Fodinibius salicampi: one gene and its partner. The protein of the gene in region 1 interacts with the protein of each later gene in a pairwise test. Links are inferred from orthologs where the notes say so. Each region holds a gene or a part of one and is shown in the gene's direction. Other genes may lie near its edges.

What was found.
Region 2: the proteins of ftsA (region 1) and ABEB05_RS14555 interact in binary tests that used the Escherichia coli proteins (3 or more experiments, as listed by UniProt). The link is inferred for Fodinibius salicampi from one-to-one orthologs.

The regions. Positions count from the first base shown.
Region 1 is NZ_BAABRS010000002.1:410,298-426,914, reverse strand. What follows is about bases 2-2,861. They hold ftsA (cell division protein FtsA), read left to right. Parts: upstream 2-728; coding sequence 729-1,994; downstream 1,995-2,861. Other genes in these bases: ftsZ (cell division protein FtsZ), read left to right, coding at 2,054-2,861; ABEB05_RS09685 (cell division protein FtsQ/DivIB), read left to right, coding at 2-697. In the rest of the region: more of ABEB05_RS09685, read left to right, coding at 1-1; more of ftsZ, read left to right, coding at 2,862-3,391; ABEB05_RS09670 (endonuclease MutS2), read left to right, coding at 3,700-6,102; ABEB05_RS09665 (uroporphyrinogen-III synthase), read right to left, coding at 6,151-6,882; ABEB05_RS09660 (BamA/TamA family outer membrane protein), read right to left, coding at 6,931-8,088; ABEB05_RS09655 (carboxymuconolactone decarboxylase family protein), read right to left, coding at 8,096-8,473; ABEB05_RS09650 (hypothetical protein), read left to right, coding at 8,608-10,074; ABEB05_RS09645 (DUF4856 domain-containing protein), read left to right, coding at 10,203-11,369; ABEB05_RS09640 (imelysin family protein), read left to right, coding at 11,448-12,575; ABEB05_RS09635 (HTTM domain-containing protein), read left to right, coding at 12,582-13,988; ABEB05_RS09630 (TonB-dependent receptor), read left to right, coding at 14,054-16,474. UniProt on the Escherichia coli protein: Essential cell division protein that assists in the assembly of the Z ring. May serve as the principal membrane anchor for the Z ring.
Region 2 is NZ_BAABRS010000004.1:217,715-234,246, reverse strand. Bases 5,399-8,173 are described here. They hold ABEB05_RS14555 (rod shape-determining protein), read left to right. Parts: upstream 5,399-6,145; coding sequence 6,146-7,201; downstream 7,202-8,173. Other genes in these bases: mreD (rod shape-determining protein MreD), read left to right, coding at 8,064-8,173; mreC (rod shape-determining protein MreC), read left to right, coding at 7,225-8,067; purH (bifunctional phosphoribosylaminoimidazolecarboxamide formyltransferase/IMP cyclohydrolase), read left to right, coding at 5,399-6,023. Also shown: ABEB05_RS14585 (hypothetical protein), read right to left, coding at 1-426; recombinase RecA, read left to right, coding at 941-1,987; ABEB05_RS14575 (regulatory protein RecX), read left to right, coding at 1,990-2,676; ABEB05_RS14570 (AI-2E family transporter), read left to right, coding at 2,669-3,748; purN (phosphoribosylglycinamide formyltransferase), read left to right, coding at 3,842-4,435; more of purH, read left to right, coding at 4,443-5,398; more of mreD, read left to right, coding at 8,174-8,537; mrdA (penicillin-binding protein 2), read left to right, coding at 8,546-10,372; rod shape-determining protein RodA, read left to right, coding at 10,376-11,626; ABEB05_RS14530 (ribonuclease HII), read right to left, coding at 11,629-12,273; ABEB05_RS14525 (vWA domain-containing protein), read left to right, coding at 12,339-13,451; ABEB05_RS14520 (OmpH/Skp family outer membrane protein), read right to left, coding at 13,509-14,060; ABEB05_RS14515 (OmpH/Skp family outer membrane protein), read right to left, coding at 14,083-14,619; ABEB05_RS14510 (OmpH/Skp family outer membrane protein), read right to left, coding at 14,681-15,229; outer membrane protein assembly factor BamA, read right to left, coding at 15,229-16,532. UniProt on the Escherichia coli protein: Forms membrane-associated dynamic filaments that are essential for cell shape determination. Acts by regulating cell wall synthesis and cell elongation, and thus cell shape.

The DNA.
Region 1 (16,617 bases):
TCTCCCTTGGGTAGGTGGGGCTATACTGATACTCGGACTTGCCATATCCGCAGGCTTCTACTGGAGCTCTATGATGACGGTTCAGGAAGTCCGTTTTGAAGACCATAAACTGGTATCGGAGGAAAAACTGCGTGAAGTAGAAGTACCTACCGGAATCAGTCCCGATAGCCTGAATGTGATGAATATTATCACCCAGTTTGAAGAAATCCCTTACGTAGAAAGAGCGGCTGTAGACGTAGAGCCTAATGGAAATATCACTATACGGATTTCAGAGCGGCAACCCATCGCCATGCTGGTTGACGGCAATCAAGAAATGTATATCGATAAGGAAGGCACACTGCTTCCATTTACTCTGGGAGAAACAGTGGATGTTCCACTGCTCTACGGTTTCAGGAGCAAATCTCCGGGAGATACGTTGAAACAATCGCAATTTAAAGCTGCCGCAGATTTTCTCACGGAACTTCAAAACAGACCCGTTAGTAATGCCACCATTAGTGAAGTGGCATGGACCGATAATGGTATTGTTGCACTAACAAATGATAATGGAGTAAAAGTAACCTTTGGAAAAGATAGCTTCGGCACCCGGCTTCGAAACTGGGAAGCCTTTTACGGCGAAGTCATCAAACAGAAAGGAATGGAACAAATGCGATCAATTGACCTAAGGTTTGAGGGACAGATCGTAACGCGTGAACAATGAATGATCATATAACAAGTACGTGACTAAAATTATGGAAGAAAAAGAAGACAGAATTGTTGTTGGATTAGATATAGGCACTACCAAAGTATGTGCAATCGTGGCCTCTATTGATCCCCAGGATCGCATTCATATTCTGGGTGTGGGACGAGCTCCCAGCGAGGGACTTAATCGCGGGGTAGTCGTCAATATTGACAAAACGGTTAACGCTATTCAAACAGCCATTGAACAGGCTCAATTGGCTTCCGGAATTGAAGTCAATTCGGTTAATGTCGGCATTGCCGGCGACCATATCCGTAGCATGCGTAGCAAGGGCGTTATTACCATTAACAACCGGGATAATGAAATTACGGTGGATGATGTCGAACGACTGCTCGAAGACTGCCAGCAAATCATGCTTCCTACCGATCAGGAGATTATTCATGTAATCCCCCAGGAATTTGTAGTAGACGGGCAGGATGGCATCAGCGATCCGGTAGGCATGAGCGGTATGCGCATGGAGGCGGAAGTCCACATCATTACGGGACTGGTTTCCGCTGCTAAAAATATCTATCGCTGTGTAGAACGCGCGGGGTACCAAGTTGCAGATATTATTTTGGAACCTCTGGCCTCTTCTTATGCCGTGCTAGATGAAGAAGAGAAAGAAGCGGGTGTGGTACTGGTGGATATTGGCGGAGGAACAACAGACGTAGCGATCTTCCGTGATAATACCATCCGACATACCGCTGTCATAGCAATCGCCGGCAAAAAAGTCACCGACGATATCCGGATGGGATTGAGTGTGCTCGAAGATCAGGCGGAAAAGTTGAAGCGCAATCATGGTGAAGCTTATATCGATCTTATTGAAGAAGACGAAGCCATTACCGTTCCCGGCATTGCGGGACGTCCTCCCAAAGAAATTACCAAAAGTATTCTGGGCAAGATAATACAGGCTCGAATGGAAGAGATCCTGGAAATTGTGGCCATTGAAGTAAAACGAAGTGGTTATGCCGATTCTCTCAGTGCTGGCGTGGTACTGAGCGGCGGCGGATCACTCATCAAAAATGTATGTCCCCTGGCCAATGAAGTATTGGGGATGGATGCAAAAATTGGAAAACCTATAGGGCTCAGCGGGGGACTTACTGAAGAAGTAAACAACCCCATTTACGCAACCGGTGTGGGGCTTGTTATGCACGCCATCAAAACCGGTAGCGGACCTCAAAATGAGGCAATCATACCTTCTTCTACCAAAGGATCGAGTGTAGAAAAGGTCATGGAACGACTAGCTGACAGAATGAAAAGCTGGTTTAAAGAACTTTAAAATAGCATAGCAATCAAGTAGCAAAAATAAATAAAAGCAATCTAAACAAGGAGTCAATTATGAGTAATCTTAATTCTCGTTTCAGTTTTGACATCGACAGTCAAGACAATGCGAAGATAAAAGTCATAGGTGTTGGTGGCGGCGGAGGTAATGCCGTCAACAACATGATTCATAAAGGTCTGACCAGCGTAGAATATATTGCGCTGAATACCGATGCACAGGCCCTCAAGAATAGCATGGCAGATGTTACCATCCAAGTGGGAGCAAATCTCACAAACGGACTGGGAGCCGGTGCACGACCGGAAATCGGTCGTGAAGCGGTAGAAGAAAACAGACACGAAATAGAAGAGGCTATCGAAGGAGCCGATATGATCTTTGTTACAGCCGGCATGGGTGGCGGTACAGGTACAGGAGGTGCTCCTGTTGTATCTGGAATTGCCAAACGTAAAGGTATACTTACGGTGGGTATTATCACAACCCCCTTTGAGTGTGAAGGGCCCAAGCGGATGAAGTATGCCCATGAAGGCATCACAGAGCTCAAAAAGAATAGCGATACTGTTATCGTTATTCCGAACGAGCGCCTGATGGATATTGCCGATGAGGATACGACACTGTTGGAGGCTTTTGAAGAAGCCAACCAAGTGCTCTATAACGCTACCCGAGGTATTTCAGATCTTATTCTGATGCCGGGGCTTATTAACCTCGACTTTGCAGATGTACGCACCACCATGCTCGACGGTGGAGCCGCCATCATGGGTGCCGCGAATGCTACGGGAGAAGATCGCGCCGAGATTGCTGCACGTGAAGCAATCAACTCTCCCCTACTCGATGGCGTAAGTATTCGGGGAGCCCGCAATGTATTGGTTAATATTTCATCCGGAGCTAATCTCGGGATGAAAGAAACCACTACGGCTACCAGCATCATTCAGCAAGAGGCCGGTGAAGATGCAGAGATCATTCTGGGTACCGTACTCGACGAGAGTTTTGATGACGAACTGCGCGTTACGGTTATTGCCACAGGATTTGATCTGGCCGAAAATCGTAATGAAGCTCGGGTTGCTCCTAATAAGAAGGAAGCCAATCAGTCTTCCCAAAATAAAAAATCAAGCAAAATGGATATCCCTAAAGCAAGTGATGTTACAGGGCAAAGCCGTTACTCCTCTACCAATGAACCTTTCTATAAGGGAGAGAAAAATTTAAAACACATGGATCAGCCGGCTATCCACCGCCGGGGACTCAAAAATGTGCACTCTCTTAATAAAAAGGAAGAGCAGGAGCAAGATGAACAAAAGGCAAGTGAACAGAAACAAGGTGACGAATTACTAAATAACCGCCGTGAACGAATCGATAAAACGGATTCTGATCAGCCGGCTTTTCTCCGTAAAATTATGGATTAAACAAGGCTGATCGTGATCCTTTTTAGATTGCTATATTTTTTTAACTCCCACAACTGATTTTTTAATCAGTTTTCCCCATCCCGTATCTAATGCGGGATAGATTGCTAAACTATAAAGGGAGTCCTTTGATCGGGACTCCCTTTCTTTATTATATAAAAACCTGTTTCTTCGGGATTACTTCCTTTCTCCCAGGTTAGAATTCATCATTTCGGCTAAATAAGCTTATATTTAAGACAAAAGTACCTATTTAACGAATCTTAACAGATCTCTTTTTAGGACTAAGAAAATAATAATATCCACAGCTTTTCATGCATCTATTTCCCCAACAATTAACAGAAAAGATTGGCTTTGAACGAATTCGATCTTCCGCAATTGAGAATACGCGCTCTCCTATGGCTCGTGAGCAGCTTTCTTCGATGACCCCCTTTTCGGATCCACAACTTATACAGCGGCTTCTCAAACAAACCAAGGAAATGATGGATCTGCTTCAAAATGATTCGGCATTTCCATTGAATAACCTCCATGATATTCGGGAGCAGCTAAAGAAGTCGCGCGCCGAAAATAGCGTACTTCCCCTCCCCGTTTTTATGGAAATACTTGAAGTTTCTGTTACTGCCCGGCGTATTAAATCATACTTGAATAACCGAGAAGATTACTATCCTGAGCTCAAAGAAGTTTCAATTGGACTCATACCACTAAAAGAATTGGAGAATGCTCTTCAAGATGTCCTAAATGAAAACGGAGAGCTTCGCAGTGATGCTAGTCCACAGCTACAATCTATTCGCAAACGGTTAAATAATAAACGCAATGATCTTCGCAATACTATTAATCGCGCAATGAGCCGCGTTTCCAAGCAGGGTCGTGCCTCTGATGAAGGTCCCACTATCCGCAACGGCCGCATGGTTATCCCTGTACAAGCGGAATACAAACGCAAGGTAAAAGGATTTGTTCATGATGTCTCATCCTCGGGCCAAACCGTTTACCTGGAACCAGTGGAAGCGCTGAATATAAATAACGAAATTCGTCAGTTGGAGTCAGAAGAACAGCGGGAAATCGAACGTATCCTTAAAGAACTTACTGCTACCGTTCGTCGGCATCGGGAACATCTCCGGCAAAACCTGGAAGTACTTGGTACTATAGACATTATTGCAGCCAAGGCACAGCTTAGTATAGATTTGGATGGATTCGTTCCGGTCCTCTCAGAAAATAATCATCTCTATTTAAAGGAAGCCTACAATCCGCTGCTATTGTTAAAAAATAATGGACTTCCCAAAAACCAGCAGGAGAAAATTGTCCCACTGGATATGGAACTGGAAAAAGATGAGTGCTGCCTGGTCATTACGGGCCCCAATGCCGGCGGTAAATCCGTAGCCCTAAAAACGCTAGCTCTCTGTAGCCTTATGATGCAGTGTGGCTTTGCCATTCCTGCGCGGGACAGTTCCGAAATTCCTGTCTTTAGTAATATCTTTGTAGATATGGGTGACGACCAATCTATTGAGAACGACCTAAGTACCTTTTCATCGCGTCTTGAATGGATGAAACATACTCTTGATCATGCGGATGAACACAGCCTGATTCTTATTGATGAGGCCGCAGCCGGGACCGATCCCGAAGAAGGAGGAGCGCTGTTTCAGTCTTTAATCGAGCAGCTTATTGAACAAAATGCCAAAGTACTGGTAACCACTCATCACGGATCACTGAAACTTTTTGCCCATGATCATCCTCAGGCCGTTAACGGATCAATGGAATTTGACCAGGATACGCTTTCTCCTACTTACCGCTTTAAAAAGGGCATACCGGGTAGCAGTTACGCTTTTGAAATAGCGGAACGCATGCAGCTGCAGGATACGCTGCTTAGCCGTGCCCGGAATCTACTGGGGGAGGCCAAAGGCGAAATGGAAACACTAATTTCTGAACTGGAGGCCAAAACGCAGGAGGCCGAAGAACTGAAACAGAAATATGACGAGCTGAAAGCCGGCACTGAGAAAGAACGACATCGTTATGAAGAAAAGAGATCAGCTATTGAGAAAGAGAAGAAGGAAATCCGCGAAAAAGCCCTCCAGGAGGCCAAACATATTATGGACTCCGCCAATAAAAAAATTGAAGAGGCGGTAGAACGGATTGTACAAAAAGGGGAAAAAGACAAAGAGACAATCAAACAGGCACGAAAAGATGTTGAAGAATTCAGGGAGCAGGTAGATGACGAACTGGAATCTATAGAAGCAGAAGAAGCGCAACCATTTCAGGACTCCGAAGAACGACCAAAGGTAGGCGACCGGGTACGATTGCAAGACGCAAATACCACGGGAGAGCTAAAGGAAATTAGCGGGAAACAGGCAGTAGTCTCCGCCGGAGGACTTCGACTTAAAACAAAATACAAGAACCTGATTAAGGTAGAAGATGCTTCTAAGAAAAAAAAGAATCAAAAAGTTAAAGTTAATTTTGTAGACGGCGACCGTTACAAAGTAGTGAAACCCCAGTTAGAAATTCGGGGCATGCGGGGACGAGAAGCCATAAAAGAAGTACAGCATTATTTGGATAATGCTCTCGCCTCAGGACGAAATCAGGTTCACATCATCCATGGGAAAGGGGAAGGAATTTTAAAAGGACTTGTACATGAATACCTGGATAATCGCAAAGAAGTCCAAAGTTATGAAATGGCTCCTATCCAACAAGGCGGGGCTGGCTGTACTATCGTTACATTCAAATAACTTAATATCTTTTTAGCTTCCGGTATCCAACGAATCAATGATTAGAACTCACTGAATTGTTTCAATGATTGACCTCCAACTCCCTTCTGCCTGTTCATCGGTTTGAATTCCTTCCTTTTCCAGTTTTTCAGTTACTGCCTTATCTCCTGTCACGATATGCATACTTTGAAAATGCAGGTCTGGAAAAGCTGCCAATATTCGGTTAACCGATCTTCGGGAATGAAATATAACTGAGGTAGGTTCTTGCTCGCTGACGCTTTTTCGAAATTCTTCAAGCTTGCTTTCTCCTGGTCCTTCCAACGTAAATAACACCAGCTCCTGCACCGGGATATCAAGCTCCCTCAATAACCCCGGTAAGTCTTCGGCCGTTTTATCTCCGCAAGGATAAAGGGTGTCTCCTATACGTCGCACCCTAAGCATAAATTCCATCAGGTTAATGGCCTTACCTTCTGCATGAGGATGAATAGCTGGAATACCTTCTTCCTCCAGATAATCAGCCGTAACCTGATCAAGAGCTAAATTCAATTGTTGACGGGCCTCTTCAAGTACACCATGTTTTTTGACCGTCTCAATAAAAAACTGAGCATTACGTTTGCTACCATGGACAATATTTTCGAACTGGTCCAGTTCATATAAAGTTTCGGTTATGGTATCATTCTCCTCAATAAGTTCGTAGTGCTCCAACGGGCAATGAAGAACTGAAATATCGTTTTCGCCTAAAGTTTTTCTAACCTGCTCGGTATCTTCGGTGGCAGCCGTTAGTAATACAACCTGATTCATATTAGCTGTCGCTAGATTTTTTTGATATTTAGATTATTAATTATAGTACTAAAAAAGATATCCTACCCCCACATAAATCCTGGATCCCTCCTCAGAAAATCCAATATCTCCCCGTAATACAAAATCTGGACTCAACACAGACAATGCCCCTCCGAACCCTACTGTTTTTTTATATCCTTTTAATAAATCATTAAGGTCATTTTCTTCAGTAAAAACCCTCCCTGTATCTGTAAAAAGCTGAAGACCTAATTTCATTTTATAAAAATCCGGGAATCGGACTACCCAACTTCGAAGCTCTAATGTATAGGCAACAGAAGAATTGCCCCTGAAGCGATTCATGGCATATCCCCGCAATACATTACTGGCGTCATCAGCCATCGTCGAAAGCTCCCAATAAGGTACATCCCCGAATGCATGACGCGCCTCCAACCGGTTTGCAATTTTAACCTGATTGAAGAGTTGAAAATACTGCCTCATATCCAGATAAATACTCCCCATGCCATATTTACTAATAAGCTCTGGGGCATAGCGTAATTCGAAGATAGCCTTATTGCCGCGGCGTGGATCAAATTCACGATCTCTGTTTTCCCAATCCAACCCGGCCTTTACAAAATTAAGCCACCCACCCTGCCGGCCAAGAGGATCAGCCTCTGAAAAAGAAGAGGGTTCCTTGTTGATATAGGGTATGTAATAACTGGTTTCAATACCTCCCATCAAGTCCAGGCGCTTTTTCTTTTCACCTTCATTGAATATCGGGCGACGTAAATCAATATCCAAGCCAAAAGAAATAGATTCAAAATGATAATATCCTTCCTCCCAACGTTCGGAATTAAAGCTTGATTCATTGCCCTTTTCAAAAAAATTATCCTTTGGAAACCGACGGAAGTATATGCTCGTCACAGATCGAATTGGCTTTCCGAAGTTTCTTGTCCGGTCATAACTGCCATTAATTTCTACTAATCCCTTTACCGAAACCAAGGCAGAAGATTTTAGATAGCTTTTAAAAGGTTTGATGTCACCCAAATAGTTATATCGATTGTACGCAAGTCCCCCAATTAAACCCGCACTGGATGTGTATCCCACTGCCGGCACTAAGGCACTAACAATGGCATCCGATCCTTCAAGAGAATCGGCTTGTTGTCCTTGTGCCAGATGTATACCCATCAACACAAACAGGCTTACGATAACGAAAAAGCGTACGACCATACATTTATTACCCTTTCTCTTTTAGACTCCCTTCCTGGTCCAACAATTCAAGTGTTTCCATGGCGTGACGTAAATGTGGGATTACTATACTGCCGCCTACGACAAGGGCAACATTCATCGCATCTACTATTTCTTTTTTTGTATAACCAGCCTTGGTGCACTGTTCCAGATGGTAATCAATACAATCATTGCAACGCAGTACTGCAGAGGCGGTTAATCCCAGCAGCTCTTTTGTCTTACCTGGCAGGGCCCCATCCTTATAGGCATTGGTATCAAGATTAAAAAAGCGTTTGAGTCCAAGGTGATTGGCTTCCATTACCTTTTCATTCCCCTCGGCTCGGGCTTTGCGAAAATCATCTAATCGGTTATTTTCTTTTTTGACCATCTATTCACTACCTTCAAGTTGGAAAATGCTCTCAAAGATACTATATATTCTCAGGAACTCGAACTGCAAATTCGATTACAGATTTAAAAAGCTCTCCTAATTTATAAGTGAATAATTCAAAACCGAAACACAAGTTGGCAGTAATTGGAGACAGCCTCAGCCAAGGCTTCCAAAACGGTGGTGTCTATCGCACAGATCTTAATTTTCCCAATTTCTTGCGAAACTGCTGGGAACCTTCCCCGGACTTTACCCAACCACTCTTCACGGCCCAAGCTGGCATCCCTTTAAATTTAGAAATTTTGGTACGGGGACTTTCTGATAAATATGGAGATACCATAGAGTGGAATGAGTACCTTCCCGCCCTGTCACACGTTTATTCCACCCTAAGACGCATCAAACGATATTGGGAGGGGGAACTTAAACCACTTAATAATATCAAACAAAAAGAACCCTACCATAACCAATCGGTATGGGGATTCGCCATGAATGACGCCTGGATGGTCACCGAAAATTTGAGTAGCCGATTTGTCAAGACCCGTCCCGATACCTATTCTATTTTTGACATGTTACCGGATCACGCCATGTATGTTACTGCGGGACTGGTACTGAACCCCACGCTGGGCAAAAAGTTTTCCCATGCCACACAGATCAATAATATTCAGCACCTGCAAGACAATGGTGGGATTGAAAACCTCATCGTCACGATGGGACATAATAATATTATTGGTGCTGTTTCAGACCTCAAATTTATTCTCTCTGAAGAAAAGGATCTGAAAAGCTTTCCTTCAGAACGACAGTATACGGTATATCGCCCCGAACACTTTGAGCAGGAATATCGAACACTTGCTGAAAAAGTAAGTAAGGTAGGAGCACAGAGTATTATTACCCAGACGATCCCTTATGTAACTATACCCCCCGTTTCAAGGGGTGTTAACTCCGACAAATCCCGCAGAGGCCATTCGGGATATTTCGATTACTATACTCGCTTTTGGATATGGGATAAAGATTTTGATCCCGATAAACACCCTCATCTAACAAAAGAACAGGCCATAAAACTCGACCAGCATGTGGATGAATACAACCAAATCATACGACAGGTAGCCAAAGAATACGGATGGATAACGGTCCCTTTAAACAAATATCTAAGTGGCATTGCCCGCCGGCGGCTCGGTGGTCGGATGAAAATAAGATATCCAGATAGTTTTCGTGATGCCATGAAGGACCATCCCATGACTGAGCATCTTGTCACTGATGAGGACGATCCTAAATTCAGCACAGACTACCTGCGCATTGATCGAGATACCGGAAAGGTTTATAAAGGTGGCCTCTTTAGTTTGGATGGTATCCACCCCACAACCATAGGCTATGGTCTGGTTGCTCATCTATATAAACAAACAATGGAGAGTAACGGTATTACATTTGACAAACCCCTTGACTGGGAATATATCATCTCAAATGATACGCTTGTTACGGATCCCCCCTATCTACTTGTAGAACTAAGAAAATTGTTGCGTTTCTTATCACTGGGCCGACAAGATAAGTTATCAATAGTAGGCAATGGATTGCTGAACCAGCTTATGGATGTTTTCTCTTTCAGATAATCGTTTTAGAGCCTAAAAGCACAACTAAAAGAAGAGAGATAAAAAAATATTTTTATTTAGAATTAATCTACACAGTTATTATTTTCCCTCCCTGCTAATTAGATTTAATTTAAATAAAAATTATAAAAATGCATCGTTTAACGCTGACCCAATTATTATTCCCAGCCCTGGTACTTAGCCTGCTAATATCTTCCTGTGATGTTAGTAATAGTGATACTGATGACCCTTCCATTACTCCTCCCGAAACCTATGAATTCACCCGTAACGGTGAATCAACCGTCGCCTACCCTGGTCAAACCGACCGTCTGAATATGGTTGAAGAAATGAAAGCATACATCGCAACGGCACACAACGGTGAAACCATTTCCGAACAAGCACTCCTCGATATGTTTGAAAATACCGGCGGAGATGGCGGTGGCAATTTCTCTTTTGAGTCTGAAAAACAACTCAAAAACAAAACCTTTGGCCCTGATCTGGATAACAATCTGTTTGAAGATATTTTTGCCGATGCTGCCGATGCCAGCGAAAACGGCAGCGCCCGTATTCGCGCAAAGGATGGAATTGCCGGACTCTTGGAACGCGAGAATAGCGGTAATGATATATTAGTTGACGAGAAAGGACGCGAATTTACCCAACTCGTAGAAAAAGGGCTGATGGGCGCTGTCTTATATAATCAAATTTTCAACGAATACCTGACCGATAGTAAAATTGGCCCCAACGTTGAAAACAGTGAAACCGAAGAAGGTGCCAATTACACCACCAAAGAACATCACTTTGATGAAGCATTCGGTTATTTTAACGCTCCCGCTGACTTTGAATCCGACTGGGCAGATTCTCGCTCCGATGAACTTCGATTCTGGAGCAAATACTCCAATGGATCTGATGAACAGCTTGGATTCAACGATACTATTATGGAAGCCTTTATTCATGGGCGCACTGCCATTGTCAATGACAACCAAGGCGAACTTGATGAACAAGTTGATGTATTATATGAAAATCTGGAGTTGCTGGCCGCAGCTACCGCCGTACATTATATAAACAGTACACTTTCACATTGGAATGACGGCAACCAGGGCGAAGCATTTCATGCACTTTCAGAAGCCTGGGCGTTTGTCAACGCACTTAAGTACAGTCCCAATAAAACCATTACGCTAGACCAAATCGACCAAATTCTGAATAGCGATTTCGGAGAAAATGGCAACTTCTGGAATGTTACTCCAGAGGGACTTAATAACGCTAAATCCACACTCGTAGATACCTACCCCGATCTCGAATCCGTTCAAGATCAACTGTAAGATTTATTGAATATTGATCCGAATTTTGCCGGTAAATAATTTCGGCAAGGTTCGGTTCATTTAAAACATTCATTCCCTATGATGATACACTCAAGAATCACTTATTTTTCCGCTATACTGATGCTCTCGCTATCATTTGCAGCATGTAGTAACAGTACATCTCCGGATGAACAAGATAATTCCGACCGGTCCGAGATGCTCAACAACTACGGTAACAATATTATTCTACCTGCCTTTGAGGAAATACAAACCGCTGTCAAGGAATTACAGGTTGCAGCTCAAGATTTTGAAAACGAACGCACCCTTGAACAACTGGAAAATCTACAAGTAGCTTTAAAAGACGCTCGAATAGCCTGGCAGGATGTCAGCCCTTTTCAATTTGGCCCGGCAGAATCCATTCTGCTGCGATCATCTATCAACACCTATCCGGTTGACGACAATGAAATAAATGACAATATCTCTTCCGGTGATTATTCTTTTGGTGGTATCGATAACCAGGATATAGCGGGACTCCCCACCCTGGGATACTTACTCCACGGCGTGGGCGAGAGCAATGAAGAAATTCTGGCCATGTATACAACCGATGCCGAGGCCGAAAATCGCATGACTTACCTGCTCGACAATATCACTTTTGTAAAAGATAAAATCGATACGGCCACCAGCGAATGGCAGTCCTCTGGCGGCGACTATATCGGAATGTTTTTAAGCCAGGAAAACGCCGGTACTGATGCGGGAAGCTCACTAGGTATGCTTATTAATCACTATGTGCGCCATTACGAGCGATTCCTGCGCGACGGCAAAATAGGAATCCCTGCAGGAGTACGCAGTGCCGGTAATCCACGCCCAAAAGCCGTTGAAGCCTATTATGGTGGATATTCAGTGGAACTGGCGATTGCAAACCTAAATCAAATAGAGCAAATTTTTGCAGGGGCTGGTGGCAAAGGCTTGGATGACAACCTTGTCTCTATTAATAATAGGGTAGATTTTGATACGGAAGAGCTTACTAGTGATATCAAGTCGCAGATTGGAGATGCTCAGTCGGCACTTGAACAGCTCAGCGATCCGCTTTCGCAACAAATCGAAAATAATAATGAAGCGGTGTTAACTTCTTTTGAAGAACTTCACGCCCTCGTTTCAATGCTGAAAGCTGATATGACTTCAGCACTGGGTATTACAATTACATACCAAGACAACGACGGTGACTAACTCCTAATGATTCCCGAATCGGTAAAAAAGTATATTACGCCGCAAGTATCAATCGCACCCCTGGCGGTTTTCCGATTCCTCTTCGGATTCATCATGCTGGTGAGCATCATCCGCTTTACACTTAAAGGGTGGATTTATGAGCTTTATGTAGAACCAGACTATTTTTTCACCTACTATGGCTTCGACTGGGTCACCCCGCTGGGCGAAACGGGGATGTACCTGCTCTTTTTTGTAATGGGACTCGCAGCCCTGTCGGTCATGCTGGGCTACTATTACCGCTTTGGAATCATCCTTTTTTTTCTGTGCTTTACCTATGTCGAGCTCATTGACAAAACCAACTATCTCAACCACTATTATTTTGTAAGCATTATTAGTTTTTTGCTGATGTGGGTCCCGGCCCACCACAGCTTCTCACTCGATGTACTCCGCAAGCCATCCCTACGCAAAGAATACGTACCGGCCTGGACGGTTAACATCTTTAAACTGCAACTGGGACTTGTTTACTTTTTTGCCGGGGCGGCCAAACTCAATCCAGACTGGCTGGTTAACGCCATGCCCATGCGAATCTGGCTCCCTGCCAACGCCGATCTCCCGATTATCGGTCCCCTGCTGGAATACACTTCTACCGCTTACATTTTCAGCTGGGCCGGAGCGGTTTATGACCTAACGATTGCCTTCTTTCTGCTCTGGAAGCCTACACGGATTTTCGCTTACATAACAGTCATCATCTTCCATATGATGACCTATTTCCTGTTCCAGATCGGCATGTTTCCCTTTATCATGATCTTGTGTACGCTCATTTTCTTCTCCGCCGATTTCCACCAAAAAATTATTGGGGCCATTTCCGGTTTAAGGAAGCTTCTGCCCTTTTCTGTTCCCAATTCTGAACCGACTCCCAAAAAAAGTGAAGAATTTCAGCTTAGTAAAAACAGTACAAATGTTATTGGCGGGATTTTGATTATTCACTTCATACTGCAGCTTTTAGTTCCGTTACGTTTTGCCCTTTATCCCGGCCACCTGTTCTGGACGGAGCAGGGATATCGTTTTTCGTGGCGCGTTATGCTAATGGAAAAAGCGGGACACATTACTTTTAACGTTACCGATCCTGCTACCGACCGTCAATGGCAGGTACGAAATTATAAATACCTGACACCCAACCAGGAAAAAATGATGTCTACTCAGCCCGATATGATTCTACAATTTGCCCATTACCTCGAAGATGAATATCAGAAACAAGGCATTAATGATATCAAAATTACTGCCGAAAGCTATGTGACGCTCAATGGTCGACGCAGTCAACCGATGATTAATTCTGATGTAGACCTAACGAATCAGGATCGCGGATTTACCCATAAAGACTGGATCCTTCCATTTAACGAAAATCAACAAAATTGGTTCAGAAGTCTGCAATAATGAAGTACAGCACATTTTTTCCCTTATTAGTCTCTCTGCTCATATGTTTCTGTACCAGTAGCGTCATGGCTCAAAACTATACCCTGTCCGGTACAGTAACAGATAACAGTGGAAATCCCATTGTTAATGCTGATATTTATCTTGCTGATAACAAACAGGATAACAACGAACATACCTTGCCGATTCAATATCAATCTAAAACCACAACCAATAAAAAAGGTTATTACGAAATTAAGAATTTGGCAGCCGGTCAATATCAAGTTATCGTCTATTACCCAGGGAAAAGAACCCAAAGCAGGGAAGTTATTCTTAAAAATTCTGATATAATTCAAGACTTCCAGCTTAAAATGCTGGGAAATATGCTCGAGGAAGTCATTGTAGGAGGAGAGAATGAATCCACGAGTGGCATTACACGGCTTCAATCAGTTGAAGGGGTTTCCATCAATGAAAGTAAAAAGAATGAAGTCCTTGTAATTGAAGACATGACCCTGAACAAGGCCAGCAACAACAGCCGGCAGGTCTATGCCAAAGTACCGGGACTTAATATCTGGCAAAGCGATGATGCCGGAATTCAAACCAGCGTGGGCGGACGGGGTCTGAGTCCAAAGCGTAACTCCAATTTTAATACCCGCCAAAATGGATACGATATTGCCGCCGATGCACTCGGCTATCCCGAAAGTTATTATACGCCGCCCGTTCAGGCGCTTGAACGGATTGAAATCATACGTGGAGCTGCTTCCCTTCAGTATGGAACGCAGTTTGGAGGCATGCTCAATTTTGAGTTTAAGGATGGTCCCCAGAACACCCCCTTTCAACTTAAAAGCACACAATCCTATGGTTCATTCGGACTTTTCAATTCTTTCAATAGTGCAGGTGGCTCTACGGCCGACATAAATTATTATGGGTTTTACCAGTACAAAACCAGTAACGGCTGGCGTCCCAATTCCGAACTTGACCAACATACGGCTTACCTTTCTTTTGATATTGATATAACACCTGATTTTACTATTACACCCGAATACACCCATATGTATTATCTGGCGCATCAACCCGGTGGACTAACCGACGCCCAATTCCGTAACGATCCCAGCCAGTCACATCGGGAGCGAAACTGGTTTAAAGTCAACTGGAATCTATTTGCCTTGGACGCCGATTATATTTTCAATAGCAAGACTCGAATTAATAGTCGCTTTTTTGGGTTAGTTGCAGGACGTGATGCCCTCGGCAACCTTCAGCGAATTGACCGGCTTGATCAGGGAGGTGAGCGTGATCTGTTAAAAGACGACTTCCAAAATTGGGGTAACGAAATGCGCCTTATACATCGCTATCCCCTACTCAACGAACTTTCGGTCTTTTTGGTCGGCACAAGGATCTACAATGGTTATACGCACCGACGGCAGGGAAACGGATCCGATGGAAGCAAACCGGAATTCCGGTATTTAAATCCGGATAATTTAAAAGGATCAGATTTTGACCTGCCTAGTCAAAACCGCTCTATATTTGTTGAAAATATTTTCAATATCACTCCTAAATTTAGCATAACTCCCGGTGCAAGGTTTGAATATATCAACACCGAAGCTGACGGCTACTATCGCAATATAGTCAAAGATCTGGCGGGTAACATTCTTATGGATGAACGTATTGAAGAAGAGCGAAGCCGGGAGCGCTCGTTCCTGTTTTTTGGTGTGGGCTCAAGTTATCGTCATGACAGCCAGCTCGAACTCTATGCTAACTACTCGCAGAATTATCGGGCTATTAATTTTAATGATATCCGAGTGGATGTAGGCAATCTTGAAGTGGACCCGAACATGCAAGACGAACGGGGGTTTAATTTGGATCTGGGTATTCGGGGTCAAATTGATGATCTCTTTAGCTATGATATTACCGGTTTCCACCTTTCATATGAGGATCGCATTGGCACCGTATTACGCACTGAGCCAAATCCTAAATTTAATGGCCTCGTTGACCGTACTTTTCGCTATCGTACCAATATCGCCGATGCCAAAATTTACGGTATCGAATCGTTTACGGAAGTAGATTTACTTTCACTCTTTGGTTCTACCCGGGATGCGCGCCTTTCCCTGTTTACCAATCTGGCGGTTATAAATGCTACATATACGAATTCCAATGAAAATGGCATTGAGGGCAACGAAGTAGAACTTGTTCCTCCCTTTAATCTTAAAACAGGTCTTACCTTCTCTAAAGCGGGCTTTGAGGCTTCTTATCAATATACCTACGTGGCTGAACATTTTTCGGATGCTTCCAATGCCCACCGCACTCCAACAGCTATTGAGGGCATCATTCCTGCTTATCAAGTGATGGATTTTTCGGCTCAATACCACTTTGATCGTCTTAACCTGGAAGCCGGGGTAAATAATCTTACTGATGAAAAATATTTTACGCGTCGCGCTACCGGCTATCCGGGACCGGGCATCATTCCTGCCAAAGTTCGCAACTTCTATATTTCTCTGGGGATTCAAATTTAATAATACATATAGGGAATATAACTGACCCTGAACAATTCAAATCTTCAGTTTTAGTACAGATTTCATTCATGTTTAGTACATATTGCGCTCTTATACTAATTAAGCACCCCACATAGGTAAGGATTTTTACTGTATTGGTTTTC
Region 2 (16,532 bases), on another replicon or contig:
ATCCCCAAGAATAAAAGCAAGCGAGGGAATATGTTCTATAATCTTCTCCCCATCATAGAGACAGGAATTAGAGCCCGTACCCAGAATACAAGCAATCCCCGGCTCATTAAAAAAACATGCCCGGGCTGCTCCCAACAGATCGTGATATATATGCAGCGTTGCATCGGGGAAGTTATAAGTAAGAGCAGCATCAACCCTCTCTTTCTTTTCCTCACTGTCACAACCGGCCCCATAAAAATGAACATCCGTGATCTCTATGCCATCATCCAGCTTGGCACGAAGTTCATTCTCGACAACATCTTTGATACTTTGTGTGGTATGATAGTAAGGATTTAACCCCTCCGTTTTATAAATCTTATTACCGTCTGCCGACTTTACACACCATTCTGTTTTTGTTGCGCCACTGTCGGCAATTAAAATACTCATAAACACCTTTTCATTTATAATTTCGATGCCAAATCTAAGCAATTCTTATCACATTCTGCAAAATTGCGCCTAATATAATTATCCGCCTGACAAGGTGTGATATTTATCACAAATATCAACGAAAAATAACTATAGTTAAGCACACAATCATAAGTAAAAGGGGAACTCCCTCATCACTTACATACATAGTGAGGCAGGAATTTGTCAAAATTAAATACAAATTAAAAGAGAAGCTGGAAAATATTGATATCCAAATGATTAAAATGCTCATTTTTTAAACATTTTTAAAAAAGATTGTAAGGATTTACCTGCTAAAACGATCTTACTTACTCATTCCTGCTATTTTTGTGGAGTTAACTTTGAATACAGCGAACTAATCAACTATTCCAATATAGCAGAACCGGTCTATATATTAATTCACAGTATTTTTTACAGATAGGGATGACGCTATGTTGTCACTTTTATTTGATATATTAACCGATGAAAAACAAAAGATAACTATAGAAACGTACTTATGTCTGACAATAACGATCGCGAAAAGGCACTGGAAATGGCCATCGGCCAAATCGAAAAACAACATGGGAAAGGCACTATTATGCGCCTGGGAGACGAAGCGGCACAGGATGTTCCCAGCATCTCTACGGGGTCCCTGCTACTTGACCAAGCTCTCGGAGTGGGAGGAGTTCCGCGAGGACGTATTACTGAAATTTATGGTCCGGAAGGAAGTGGAAAGACGACGCTTGCAATGCATATTGTAGCCGAAGCTCAAAAGGCGGGCGGGTATGCAGCCTTTGTAGATGCCGAGCATGCTTTTGATCCCCGGTATGCAAAAAACCTGGGCATCAATACCGATGAATTGCTTGTCTCGCAGCCCGATAGCGGTGAACAGGCCCTTGAAATAACCGAAACACTTATTCGCTCCGCTGCTTTGGATGCCATTGTTGTGGATTCTGTTGCTGCACTGGTACCACGAGCTGAGCTGGAAGGAGAGATGGGCGACTCGCATATGGGATTGCAGGCCCGCCTGATGTCTCAGGCGATGCGTAAAATTACGGGTATCATCAATAAAACACGAACATCCGTAATTTTTATCAATCAGATCCGGGAAAAAATTGGAGTCATGTTCGGAAATCCTGAAACCACCTCCGGGGGACGAGCGCTTAAGTTTTACTCTTCTGTTCGTATGGATATCCGCCGTATCGGTTCCCTCAAAAAAGGAGATGAGGTAGTTGGCAACCGTACTAAGGTAAAAGTGGTCAAAAACAAGGTAGCTCCACCTTTTAAAGTGGTAGAATTCAACATTATGTATGGCGAAGGGATTTCCCGCATGTCTGAAATTCTCGATCTGGCGGTCGAATACGATATCATCGAAAAACGAGGCAGCTGGTATCGTTATGATGGCGAGCCTATTGGCCAGGGAACAGATAATGCGATTGAATTTCTCGAATCAGATCCTGAGTTAACGGAACGGATTGAGGAAATGGTGCGTAACGAAATGAATCCCCAGCCTACAGAAGAAAATGAAGAAGAACAAGAAGCCAAGGAAGAAGAGCAGGATTAACCATGGCCACAGATTCCTATGAGGATGCCGGTTCCGCACTCCCTGCTACCATCACCGGCATAACCATCCAGAAAAAGAATAAAGAGCGCTATTCTATTTTCGCGGACGGAAATTTCCTCTTGGGCGTCCATGAGCAAACGCTTCTGGCATTTAATCTAAAGGAGGGGGTTGAAATAACTCCCTCTCTTTTCAAAAAATTACAGCGCGAAGAAGGGCGTTTTGCTATAAAATCCTACCTGATGGGATTACTAAGCCGGCGGGATCACTCCCGGCAGGAATTAATGAATAAAGCTCTGCAAAAAGACTATGCCCCTGAAACTATTACGGGGGTACTGGATGAACTTCAGGAAAAAGGATATATCGACGATACGGAATTCGCTCTTAAATATGCATCCGAAAAAAGCCGGAAAAATAATTGGGGACCCGCCAAAGTTAAAGCTCATCTTTATAAAAAGGGAATCAAACGGCAAAATATTGAAAAAAGCGTCAGAAAAGCTTTTGAAGGTGCAGATTTCGAAGAAACTTTCATACATTTAATTTCAAAACGTAAAAGACGTTTTTTAAAAGAAGAACATCCACTAAAGCGAAAAAAGAAAGTTATCGACCATCTGGCAAGGAAAGGATATTCTCCTTCCAGTATCTATAACTGTATCGATAAGCTTATGAAGCTTTTAGAAAAAGATGAATAATTTAACTCTGGAACGGCTTATAAAATCAATTTTAGGACTGGGAGCCGTTGGCATTCTCTTTTATCTGCTTTACTATTTTGGCACCCTGGTAGGCTATGCTGTCATTGCAATAATCATAAGTTATATCTTAGACCCAATCGTTAACCGCATACAGGCGGCGGGCATAAACCGAACGTTTGGCATTTGCCTGACACTTAGCGCTCTTATTCTGCTCATTATCTGGATATCTACCAATATTTTGCCGGTCATCGTAAGCCAGATGGTAGAATTGGCAGGACAATTGAATATCCAAAACATTCAGAGTATAGCACGACAAATCGAACAACGCCTAACGGAAAGCTTTTCTTTTCTACCTGATCGGTTCCTCAGTGATAATATAACTACCATGTTACAGGAGCTTTTTAACATTGGTCAACTTCCTACTGCCCTAAGTAATATCATTGGTGTCTTTACCAATATTTTTTATGCTGCTCTGGTCATTCCATTTGCCACTTTCTTTTTCTTAAAAGACGGAGCACGTATTCGACGGGATATTCTGCGACTGGTTCCTAATAAATATTTTGAAACCACTCTGAGCCTTGTTGACAAAATCGAAACCCGTTTGGGCATCTATTTCCGAAGTGTAATGCTACAAAGTTTCATCGTTGCCCTAGCCTCCTGGATTGTACTTTCCGTTGTGGGACTTAACAACGCACTTTCAGTCGGAATAGCGATAGGATTGGCCAATACGATTCCTTACTTCGGTCCGGCCATCGGTTATATACTTTCCATCATCGTTTCTATTATTGAAATTGGAAACTTTTCGCTGGTTCTCCCCTGTATCATTGCCATACTTTTAGTTCAAATGCTGGATAATCTGGTTCTTCAACCACTTATTTTTTCCCGGTCGGCCGATATTCATCCCGTTGCCATTTTGTTTATTATTATGATCGGTGCACAAACCGCCGGTATCATCGGTATGCTAATTGCTATTCCCATAGCTACTGTTATAAAAATTACGATCAATCAGATACGATGGAGTCTTAATAACTATTATGTTTTTCGCTCACCGGACTCAATGTCTACAGAATAACAAACCTACTTGCGGAAATAAGGCTTCGTTTTTAAACTTTTTTACTTATCTTCACCCACTTAAATTGATAGCAACTTATAGTATCGTTTTCCATTGATTAACATTGTCGTTTTTGCCTCCGGATCGGGAACAAACTTTCAGTCGATTATTGATGCTGTAGAAGAAGGAAAGATCAATGGACGTATACGTGGACTGATTACCAATAAAACCGATATTCAGTCTATTGAACGGGCTCGAAAGCATAACATTCCCCATGTCACAATTTATCCCGGCGCTTTTGATAATCAATCAGAATATGTCGATACGCTTCTTACCCGGCTTGCCAATTGGGAAACCGATCTTATCGTACTCGCCGGTTACATGTTAAAGATTCCTTCTGCAGTTATAGAAAATTATGAAGGAAAGATCATCAATATCCACCCTTCTCTGTTACCCAAATACGGAGGGAAGGGCTTTTATGGAATTAACGTGCACCAGGCTGTTCTTGAAAACGAGGAACAGGAGTCGGGCTGTACCGTTCACATCGTCACCGAAGAATATGACGAAGGACCTGTTCTGGCCCAGCGAAAAGTTCCCGTTTACGATACGGACGATGCCGAAGAGTTAGCCAAACGTGTATTAAAACAGGAACATCAGCTCCTTCCGGAAGTTATTGCTAAACTTGCTAATAAACATTCCAAAACATAATTAAACTGTGTCTTTACAACCTCTTTCTGAACTACCTGAACATAACCTTTCAATTAACAGAGCCCTGCTCTCAGTCTCCGACAAAACAGATATTATTCCGCTGGCCCGGGTCTTGCATCAACATGATGTTGAAATTATATCCACAGGGGGTACCGCTCAAAAGATAAGAGAAGCCGAACTGCCGGTTACAGATGTGAGTGAAGTTACTGGTTTTGAGGAATGTCTGGATGGACGGGTTAAAACGCTGCATCCTATTATTCACGGTGGACTTTTGGGAAGAACCAGCCATCAATCTGACCTCGATGAAATGAAACAACTAAATATTGATCCCATTGAGCTAGTTGTGGTGAATCTGTACCCTTTCAAAGAGACGATTGATAATTCCGATTGTACTCCTGCAATAGCTACGGAAAACATTGATATCGGCGGTCCTACTATGATTCGGGCAGCAGCCAAGAATTTTGCCCACGTTTGCGTTCTTACTGCTCCCAAACAGTATGATGATTTCATAGCTTCACTTGAACAGGAAAACGGTATCCCATTTACTAAGCGTCGGCAATGGGCGCGCCAGGCGTTTAATCATACCGCTCACTACGACACCCATATTGCCAACTATTTCAATACGCTCGATACTAAATCGGAGGAACAGCCGGAACAGCTGAATATATCACTCCCTAAATCCCAGGAATTGCGCTATGGCGAAAACCCCCATCAGAAAGCGGCCGTATATGGCTACCAAGAAGAATTCATCGATTGTTTTCACGGCAAGCAACTCAGCTATAATAATTTCCTTGATGTGGATGCCGCCCTGCGACTTATTGCTGATTTTAAGGATTCTGATCCAACCTGTGCTATTTTTAAACATACCGTTCCCTGTGGGGTAGCCTCTGACGAGAATCTTACCAAGGCATGGGAAAAAGCCTTCCAAACAGATACTAAATCCCCTTTTGGAGGCATTGTAGCTGTCAACCAGGAGCTCGATCTTGATACCGCTAAAAAAATAGACGAAATATTTACTGAAATTATTATTGCTCCTTCCTATACTGAGGACGCTCTTTCTCTGCTCAGGCAGAAGAAAAAAAGACGCCTTATTCGCCAAAAGAAGTATTTGAGTGATAGCTCAGAACAACAGTTCCGTTCGATCTTCGGAGGAGCACTCAGTCAGGACCTTGATTTCTCTATTCTTGATGAAAACGACCTTAAAGTGGTGACAAAGCGCCAGCCGAGCCAAAAAGAACTTCGCGATATGCTTTTTGCCTGGCAGGTGGTTAAACATGTAAAATCCAATGCCATTGTTTACGCTAAAGATCAGCAAACTATTGGCATCGGCACAGGGCAAACAAGCCGTGTAGAAGCTTCGCAAATTGCTATTGCCAAAGCCAAAGAAGAAGGACTCTCAATAGAAGGTACCGCCATTGCATCTGATGCCTTCTTCCCCTTTCCCGATGGAGTAGAAGCCGCGGCTAAAGCAGGCGCCACTGCAGTAATTCAACCAGGCGGAAGTATTCGCGATGACCAAGTCATAGAAACCGCTGACGCCCTTGATCTTACCATGGTCTTCACCGATAAAAGACTTTTTAGGCATTAAACATTTTCATTTTAACTTTTATTCTTATTTATTCGGAAATAGACGTACAAAATTGTATTTTTATTTTTGGTCTTTTTTAAGGTAAAATTTGACTACTTGCAGCTCATCTACACATAGCTAATATGGACAATAACGTATCTACATCTAAGAAAGATAAACAGCAACGAAAAGGTTGGTTTGACTGGCTATACACCGATATTGCTATCGATCTTGGTACCGCCAACACCCTTATCTATTCCCGGGGGGAAGGTATCGTACTTAATGAGCCCTCCATTGTTGCCCTGAACACACAGAATGAACCTGTTGCAACAGGACACGAGGCCCGGCTGATGCACGAAAAGACCCATAAGAATATCCGCACCGTACGCCCCCTACGTGATGGCGTTATCGCGGATTTTGAGGTCGCTGAACAAATGATTCGCGGTATGATTGACAAGGTTAAAATGAAATGGTACTCCAGTACCCGAACAATGGTTGTTTGTGTACCCAGCGGCATCACCGAGGTCGAACGCCGAGCTGTTCGGGACAGCGCAGAACATGCCGGAGCCAAATCGGTCCATCTCGTAGACGAACCCATGGCAGCGGCAATCGGAATTGGACTCAATGTGCACGAGCCGATTGGAAATATGATTGTAGATGTAGGCGGGGGAACCACTGAGATTGCTGTCATCGCTCTTTCGGGTATCGTATATGCACAGTCGGTACGTTTGGGTGGTGACGAGCTGAATGAAGATATTATTAATTATTTCAGGCGGAATCATAATCTCCTTATCGGAGAACGAACTGCTGAAAAGATCAAGTGCGAAATCGGGTCGGCTGCTCCTCTCGATGAAGAAATAGAAATGGATACGAAAGGACGTGATCTTGTTAACGGGGTCCCCCGAGTCCGCCACGTTACATCCAAAGATGTTCGGGAGGCAATCTCCGAATCGGTAAACACTATTGTTGAATCTATTACCAAGTCCCTGGAGCAGACTCCTCCTGAACTGTCAGCGGACATTCTGGATCGGGGTATTATGCTTACCGGTGGAGGTGCCAAGCTTAAAAATCTTGATAAACTAATCCGGGAAACTACCGACTTGCCTGTCCACATTGCCGAAGATCCTTTAACTGCCGTTGTACGTGGTACCGGCGCCATATTAGAAGATCTCGATTATTACCGAACCGTAATTACCTAAGTATCTAAGGAAGGAAGAAGTGAATGCAAATTCGTTTTCCGGGAATAACGGAAATTAAAGATCATATTATTGCAGCATTTTTACTTATTGTTGCGGTAGGCCTTATTGTCAGCCGTCATCAGGGGGGGCTTCATAATTTACGAACTGTTTCGGTAACTGTTTTCAGCTACCTGGAGGAACCGTTATCTAATATTCGAACTTATCGGCAGGCCTTAAGGACTAACACTTACCTCAGACAACAAAATGTTTTACTACTTGACGAGTTAAGTCGCCTACGTTCAGCTCGTGAAGAGAATGAAGAACTTCGCCAATTACTTGAATTCAGCCGCAATAGTAATCTTAATCTATATCCCGTACAAATTGTGGGAAAAGAACTTTCCCAGGTATTTAATTCTTTAACTATTGATGCAGGTACTGAAGAAGGTATAACCGCTGGTATGCCTTTGGTAGCAGCCGAGGGATTGGCCGGAAAGGTTGTACTGACCGATGGAGGGTACTCCCAGGTAATGCCAATTTTTAACAGTTTATTTAAGGTTAGTGCCAAACTACAAAACTCAGGTGCCTATGGCATTGTTTCCTGGGATAGTAAAAACATTCATGAACTTCAGCTAAACTATGTCCCTCAAACCGTAGAGGTCGATTCCGGAGAAATAGTAATCACTTCTGGATACAGTAATCAATTTCCTCCGGATATTCCTATTGGAGAAGTGATACGGACCGAACATCAACCGGGTCGGGATATACAGAAAATTATCGTCAACCCTTTTGCAGATATTTATAGCATGACGGCCGGATTTGTTGTTAAATTTCAACCCGATACTACGATCCAAAAACTTAACGAACAATATCAGAACGCTTTAGAATGACCGGAAGGCGGCTTAAACATATCGGCATAGGACTTGTCTTCCTGATTCTTCAGCTTGTGCTATTTCGGCATTTAACTATTTTTGAAGCATATCCTGATCTTGTTCTTATATTCCTGGTCTGGTATATGAGTAAGGAAAACAGAACAGCAGCTCTGCTGATGGGGGCTTCTTTGGGATTTCTGCAGGATGCTCTGCTTGATGTTTGGGGGCTCAATATGTTTTCTAAAACATTGCTTATATATATCGTTCATCGATTTATTCCTAAAGATCATAAAACACAATTAAGTGTTGGACAAGTCGTTATTACTGTTGCACTTGCCGCTCTTTTCCATAATCTTATTTTTTTGGGGTTGAACATCTTTATCCAGAATTACACGGCAGAAACACTTTTTGGAGCTTACCTACTTGGAAGTAGCTTATATTCAGCTATAGTAGCAGCTCTTTTCTATATGTTCAGAACTAATAAGTAGTACCATTCATGCAATATCAGAAGAAAAAGCGCAGCCATATATCCATTCGCGTTTTGATGGGTATCATTATCGTTTTGGGGCTGATAATTCTAGGACGTCTTTTCCAGCTTCAAATATTGGAATATGATACCTATGATCCGCTAAGCCGGGAAAATGCCCTGCGACAACAGATTGTCAATCCAGCGCGTGGTCTTATATATGATCGTAATGGGAAACTATTAGTAGAAAATGAGCCCATTTATTCTATTACTATTATTCCTTCCAGTTATAAGGATGAAAACACTCCCATTCTCGCAAGATTATTAGATATACCTGTTGAGGAGGTAAGAAAACGCGTAGAGGAAGCCCGCTCATATTCTTGGCATCGGGCATCCCGGCTGTTTACTGAAATTAATTTTGAAACCTTCTCAATAATTCAGGAAAACATCTGGCAGTTACCGGGCATTGGCCATCAAATTGAAAGCAAGCGTCACTATCCTATTGACAGTCTTCGAGCTTCTCATGTACTGGGTTACCTCCGGGAAGTCTCCCAGGAAGAGTACCTGGCCAAGGATAGTTATCATCTGGGAGATAAAATCGGCAAAACCGGCCTTGAAAAGAGCTATGAATCCCAACTCAGAGGAAAAGAAGGGACAGAATATATTCTGGTCAATGCGATGGGTCAAAATCTTGGATCCTATCAAAATGGATCTATGGATGAAGCGCCTCAAAAAGGAGCTGATTTGCATACTTCCCTCGATACAGATCTGCAGCTATTGGCTGAGGAGCTCATGGAAGGAAAGAAAGGAGCAGCTATTGCTATTGACCCCCAGGATGGGAGCATCCTGAGCATGACCAGTGCTCCGGAATTTGATATAAGACGCCTAGCGGGTAGAATAGATGCTGATTACTGGCAAAGTATAAATGCTGATACTTTAAACCCTCTTTTCAACCGTTCGACTTCAAGTGCGCAACCGCCCGGATCTACCTTTAAACCCCTTATGGGTCTTATGGGAATGGAGATGGAGGTAATTACTCCACAAACAACTATTTATAATCCGGGTTATTACTCAAGGGGACGACGATATAACGATTTAGCTGACCCGGGACAATACAATATTGGCAAAGCTATCCAAGAGTCCAGCAATACCTTCTTTTTCTGGCTAATGGATGAAATGGTACGCTCCCATAGCATTGATCGATGGAATGAGTTAGCTTCGTCCTTTGGCCTTGGTCGCCCCACCGGCATCGACCTACCCAGTGAAACGTCTGGTATTTTACCCGACAGCTCGTACTTAAACAATACCCTTGGTGAAGGTACCTGGGGCATAGGCGACCAGCTTAGCCTCGGTATTGGACAGGGATTCATGGCTGCGTCACCGCTTCAAATGGCTACCGTAGCGGCACAAATTGCAAACGGCGGTTATGCCATCAAACCCCACTTTGTACAATCCATTCGGGAACCAAATGGAAGGGTTATATATCCCAATACAGATACAACAAAAATAAGTTGGGTCGATGAAAGTGAATTGGCGGTCATTAAAGATGGTATGCGAAGAGTAGTTACGGAGGGTAGCGGGAGGTACTACGCAGACTTAGATAGTATAGCTGTTGCCGGGAAAACCGGTACAGCCCAAAATCCACATGGACAGGATCACGGATGGTTTATTTGTTTCGCTCCCGTAGAAAACCCTCAAATTGCTGTAGCAGTACTTGTTGAGAACGCTGGTTATGGCTCTATATCAGCTGCACCCATAGCTTCATTAATGGTAGAACAGTATATCAATGGAGAAATTGGTCGCTCCCATGTGTACGATTACGTGATGAATTTTGAACCAAGACCCGAAAACAATTAAAAAATGAATCGTTTTGGAGAATATAACTGGTCTCTTGGCACTTTATGGATCGGCCTTGTAGTAGTTGGCCTGGTAGCCATTTATAGTGCTACTCAGGGCCCAGTGGCTGAATTCCTGCCTGGTTACATACAAATCAACTTCTATAAGCAATTAGTGGCATTTGGTATCGGCCTGGGAATTCTGGTGGGACTTCAATATATAAATCCGCGTACCTTTCAAGAAGGAGCATTTGTTTTTTATGCTATTGGACTGCTGCTGATGATTCTTACCCTGTTTATTGGCCGGGAGGTTAATGGAGCCAAAAGCTGGTTGGTATTAGGACCTGTTAACCTGCAGTCAAGCGAATTAATGAAAATAGCGACTGTGCTTGCTGTCGCCAGCTACCTGACCAGCCGACGTAATATTTCTGCTGATAATCTTAAGACAGCCGTTACCACTGTACTGATTATCCTCGTCCCCACAGTACTTGTTTTCCTTCAGAACGATACCGGTACGGCCATCATATTTTTGGCGCTTATTCCCGTTGTACTTTTCTGGTCGGGTCTACCTTATGGGATATCCCTGTTTATTATCTCTCCTGCAATCATTGGCTATGTAAGCATAATTAGCTGGTACTGGGGGATTCTTGCCGCTGTAGTATTAACCCTGCTGGTCTTTATGCTTCAGCGAAGCACTTGGCTTACATTTACTTCCTTCGCCACCGGTATTCTCCTTGTGATTGGGGTTCAGGTTGCCCTCTTTCAAATATTACAGCCCCACCAACGTGCACGTATAGAAGCCTTTACCGATCCCTCTTTTGATCCACAGGGCGCTGGATGGAACATCATACAGGCTAAAACCGCTATTGGTTCGGGTGGCGTATACGGAAAAGGATTCATGGAAGGAACCCAAACCCAGCTTCGGTTTCTTCCGGAGCAGTGGACAGATTTTATATTTTGCGTTATTGCTGAAGAATTTGGATTTATAGGAGCTGGAATAGTTGTGCTACTCCTACTCGGATTTACCTTGCTTTTATTAAAAGCTGCAGCGACCCATAAGCATCCATTTGCACAACTTGTAATGGTGGGGGTTGCCACTATATTCTTTACTCATTTCTTCATCAATGTAGGTTCGGCAACGGCGCTTATCCCTGTCATCGGTGTTCCCCTACCCTTTATTAGCTACGGGGGATCAGCACTTATTACGAACACCCTTATGCTGGGAATATGTCTAAACCTCGATTACTATAAGCGACAATTCAGCATCTATCGCTAATTCTAAGTTTCCTCCAGCATTACTTCCTTGTCTGTACGCAATTTAAAGCTTTGCCGATGATATTCTGTATAGCCATACTCCTCCAGTCCACTGTAATGTTGGGCTGTAGGATAACCCACATTGGTATCCCAGCCGTAATAAGGATACTCCTTATGTAATTCAATCATCCATTTATCTCTGAAAACCTTGGCAATAATAGAAGCAGCTGCAATACTCATCGAACGGTCATCTCCTTTGACCAAACATTTATGCGGACACAGTCCCGCGCTAAATCGGTTTCCATCTACCAACAGATAATCCGGCCGGGCTTTTTTTGCTTCAGTGCACCGGTGCATTGCTTTAATAGATGCATGTAATATATTCAGTTCATCGATCTCGGCCGGCATACACCATTGAACAGTCCAAAAAGAAGCGAGTTCTTTTATCTTCTCAGTCAACGACATTCTTTCTTTCAGGGAAATAGTTTTGCTATCCCGAATTTCCTCAACAAAGGTTCCCGGTTTAAAAATAACTCCTCCTGCTACTACAGGTCCTGCAAGGCATCCTCGTCCCACTTCATCCAGCCCCATAACTCTATCAAACCCTTCTGACCAAAGCTGGCGCTCAAATTGAAGGCGATCTATATTTTGCACTTTATTTTCTGCCATCCAATGAATTAATTTTATTGTCTGTATGTTTTCTCTATACTCCTGCTAAAGTCAATGTTTTTGCCATGCATTTCAAGTATCGAGAATGGAATCCCAATATAGATAAAAAATCACCTAATCAGTCTCCTTTTGATACCCTCATGGATTTATTTGAGGAGTTGCTTACCATAGCAAGCGGAGACGTCTCTCAGGCTTTGCGTTGGATGGCTGATATTGATGACGAATATGGTATTACAAACCAATTTGATGATTTTGATCTGGATGATTTCGTAGACGAACTCAAAGAAAGGGGGTATATAGAGCAAGACCAAGAAGAAAATATGCTCGTCATTACCCGAAAGGCAGAGCGAAGTCTTCGGAAACATTCACTCGAAGAAATTTTCAAACATCTTGACAAAGGAGCGGCAGGGAGGCACAAGACTGATCATACGGGAGAGGGACTCGAGCGCCAACCGGAAACACGCCAATGGCAGCAGGGAGATGACTTAACCAATATTGATAGTGTTGGCACGATGATGAATATGTTTAAGCATAGTAGCATCGATCAGATGGATTTGAAAGAAAGGGATATCAGGGTACATAATACCGATCATCATACTTCTGTGGCTACCGTCTTACTCATTGATTTAAGCCACTCCATGGTCTTATACGGCGAAGATCGCATCACACCAGCTAAAAAAGTAGCTATGGCCCTTTCTGAACTTATTCTCAATAATTACGCTAATGATTCGCTTGATATCGTAGCCTTTGGCAATGAGGCTTGGAAAGTAGGTATCGAGGACCTTCCTTATCTCAAGGTTGGTCCCTACCATACCAACACTCAACAAGCGCTGCAGATGGCCAGACATATTTTACACCGCCGTAAATATGCCAACAAGCAAATATTTATGATCACAGATGGCAAACCCTCATGTATCATAGAAAATGGTCGGCTGTACAAAAATAGCGTTGGACTGGATCGCAAGATTGTCAATAAGGTGCTGGATGAAGCCGTGAAGTGCCGTCGCGATAAAATTGATATAACAACATTTATGATTGCCCGGGATCCGTACCTTCAGAATTTTGTCCGCGAGCTAACCGAAGCTAATAAAGGTCGGGCATACTTTGCATCATTGGATAATCTGGGCGGATATATTTTTGAAGACTACATCCGCAACCGTAAAAGAAGAGTCAAATAAAAAAGGCAGCCTGTTTTACAGGCCGCCTTTTGAGAAAATTAAGAGAATCAGATGAGCCTACATATCCAGCTCATCCATCACTTCATCCGTTATATCATATTGCTGTTGTGCTTCATCAGAAACATAGAGAAGGATTACGTCTCCATTACTGGTCGTCGTGTTCAACACATAAGAAAGTCCCCTTTCATTAGCCACTGTATTAATAGCAGAATCAATTTGGTCTAACAGAGGTCCCACTAATTCTTGCTGTTTTTGCTGGATCTCTTGCTGAAGCTGGGACTGATACTGTTGAAGTTCTGCCCCCATTTGTCCCAAACGTTCTTCTTCCTGTTGCTTGGCATCTTCGGATATAACCGATTCTTTATCTTGATACTCAGCTACTTTCTGCTGGTACTCCTCCTGTTTAGAAGCAAACTCTTCTCGTTTGCTTTCCATAAAATTCTGGAGCCGTTGTTGAACGGCTTTCATCTCCGGCATTTTACTCAGAATTGCCTGAGGATCTACATATCCGATTGTTAAATCGTCATTCTGGACTTGAGCAAAGGAGGTATTAGAAAACCCACCGACTAAAAGAAAAATAAATAAAACTGGTAGTATTCGTTTAATCATAGTTCTAAAGTTAGATTCTGTGTTAGTTCTGTGTCGCATTCTCATTAATATGTTCAATCACCTGCTGAGTAATATCCAACTGTTGATCAGCAGCATAGTAGATCACGTTATCTCCACTATTTGTCGCCTCATTGAGTACAAAATCAAGGTTATTACTTTCCGCTACCTCAGCAATCGCCTGATCCATAGCTTCATACAACGGATTAAGCAGCTGGGATCGACGCTCTTGAATTTGTCCTTGTATGGTTTGCTGAAACTGCTGTATTTCTCCTTCTAACTCAGAAAGTTCCTGCTCTCTTTGCTGAATTTGCTGATCAGTCATATTTCCCTGATTCTCCTGGTACTCAGCAACCTGATCCTGGAAATTAGCAATCCGATTTTCCAGTTCTCCTCTTTTCTCTTTTATAAAGCTATTCAGTTGCTGTTCTACTTCTGAGCGCTGGGGATGTTCACTTAGAACCTCCTGGGTACTCATATATCCGACTTTCAACTGCCCGTAAGCCGTTGTACTTAAAAGAAAAAGAAACAGGCAAGCTGTACTTAGTATTTTTCTAATCATTGAATCAATCTTTTTTAACATTCTATTTTGTTAAAGCGTGTGATAATACTAACAATTTATATTAATTGCTGGACTCATTTAACGTAAGCCCCAGCTCTTGTAGTACCTCTTCATTTAAATTAAATTCCTGGTTACCATAGAGCATGTTGGTATTTTGTGCACGATCGAATATAAAATCAAAATTATTACGTTTGGCTATAATATTTACAGCCTCAAAAACCTTGCGCTGTATTGGTTCTAATAATTCTTTCTGTTTTTGAAAATATTCCCCTTCTTCACCGAACTTTTGATCCATAAACTGCTCACGTTCAGTAACGAGTTTTTGGATTTTTTGTTGTACTTGTTCTCGCTGCTCCTCAGTATACAGAATCTCCCTGGACTCAAAATCTTCCTTCAACTGATTAATCTCCTCCTCCATTTTCTTCAGCTGGCTATTCCATTCGGAGCTTATCACCTGCAGCTGTTGTTGTACCCCTTCATATTCAGGCATTTCTGATAAAATCTGGTCGGTATCTACATATCCTATTTTCTGCTGTTGTCCATGGGCAATCGATAAACTGCCAAATAATAACACAACCAGAAGTATAGTATATGTATTTACCCTAACCATTAAAAAGGTGCACCAATATTAAAGAGGAACTGCCATTCTCCCGGCTGCACTCGAGTATTGGGTATTCCGTCCAGGCGGTAACCGTAACTGAGATCAACGAGTCCTAATATCGGCAGATAAATACGCGTTCCCAATCCAACAGAACGCTTTACATCAAAGGGAGAAAATTGGTCAACATTCAGGTATGCATTACCAGCATCCATAAAAGCATAGGGATAAACCTGCGCCTGCTGTTCAGTAATGGCCGGATAACGCAACTCCAGAGAATATTTGGAATACAAACGCCCGCCTACATTCTGTCCATCTTGAAAAGCGGTAATAGATCCATTCTGTCCACCTGGGAAACCACGCAAATCAATATTATCATCCAGGAATGATTGCCGCTGCTGCAGTTGTGTTCCTCCAAGTTTAAAGCGCTGAAAACCACTGCGCTTGCCCTGACTCAAATACCCAAGATAACCATACTCAACGGTGTTAGTCAGTACCAACTTACCTACCAATGTTGTGTGGTTCTGGTAGCTTGACTTTAACTTATAATATTGTGCAAATGAAGGTAATGGCGGAGCTAATTCACCAGAAAGCTGAATCTTGGAACCGGTCGTAGGGGAAATCTGATTATCAGTAGAATTACGCTCTAAAATCTGTTTAATACTCAAAATACTGGAAGCCCCTTCAGGTAAGAACGATGCTCCTCCCTCAACATCATACAGCTGATAGGATAACACACTTCGATGGGTAAAGTAGTCATCAGGCCAGTCTAATCGTCTTCCCAGCGATATACTGCTTGAAAAGAGTTCATTGCGTTGATCTGACCTGCGGTATTTGATCAGGTCGTAACTGGTATTTACCCCAAGCGAAAGCGGCCGACCTCCAAGCCATGGCTCCTGGAAACCAAGGCTGTAACTTTGGTATCCACTACCGGTAACCTGAACGCCAAGAGATAACTTCTGACCATCTCCGGAAGGAATAGGATTCCATCCTTCTCCCCTGAGCGCCCGCTGTATGGAAAAGTTATTAAAGTTCAGCTTCGCTGAAAGAATCAAACCGATACCCCGGCCTCCAAATCCTCCGGAGAACTCAAAATTGTCGGTACTCTGGGATTCATCCAAATTGTAGGTTATATCAACCGTTTGGTTTTCCTGATCCGGAACTAAGTTTGGTTCAATAGCATCCTGTCGGAAATAGCCCAGCTGCCCTAGTTCACGTATAGTCCTAATAATATTCTGACGACTATATTTCTGGCCGGGTACTGTCCGTAAGGTTCGACGAACTATATCATCATGGGTTTTGGTATTCCCTACAA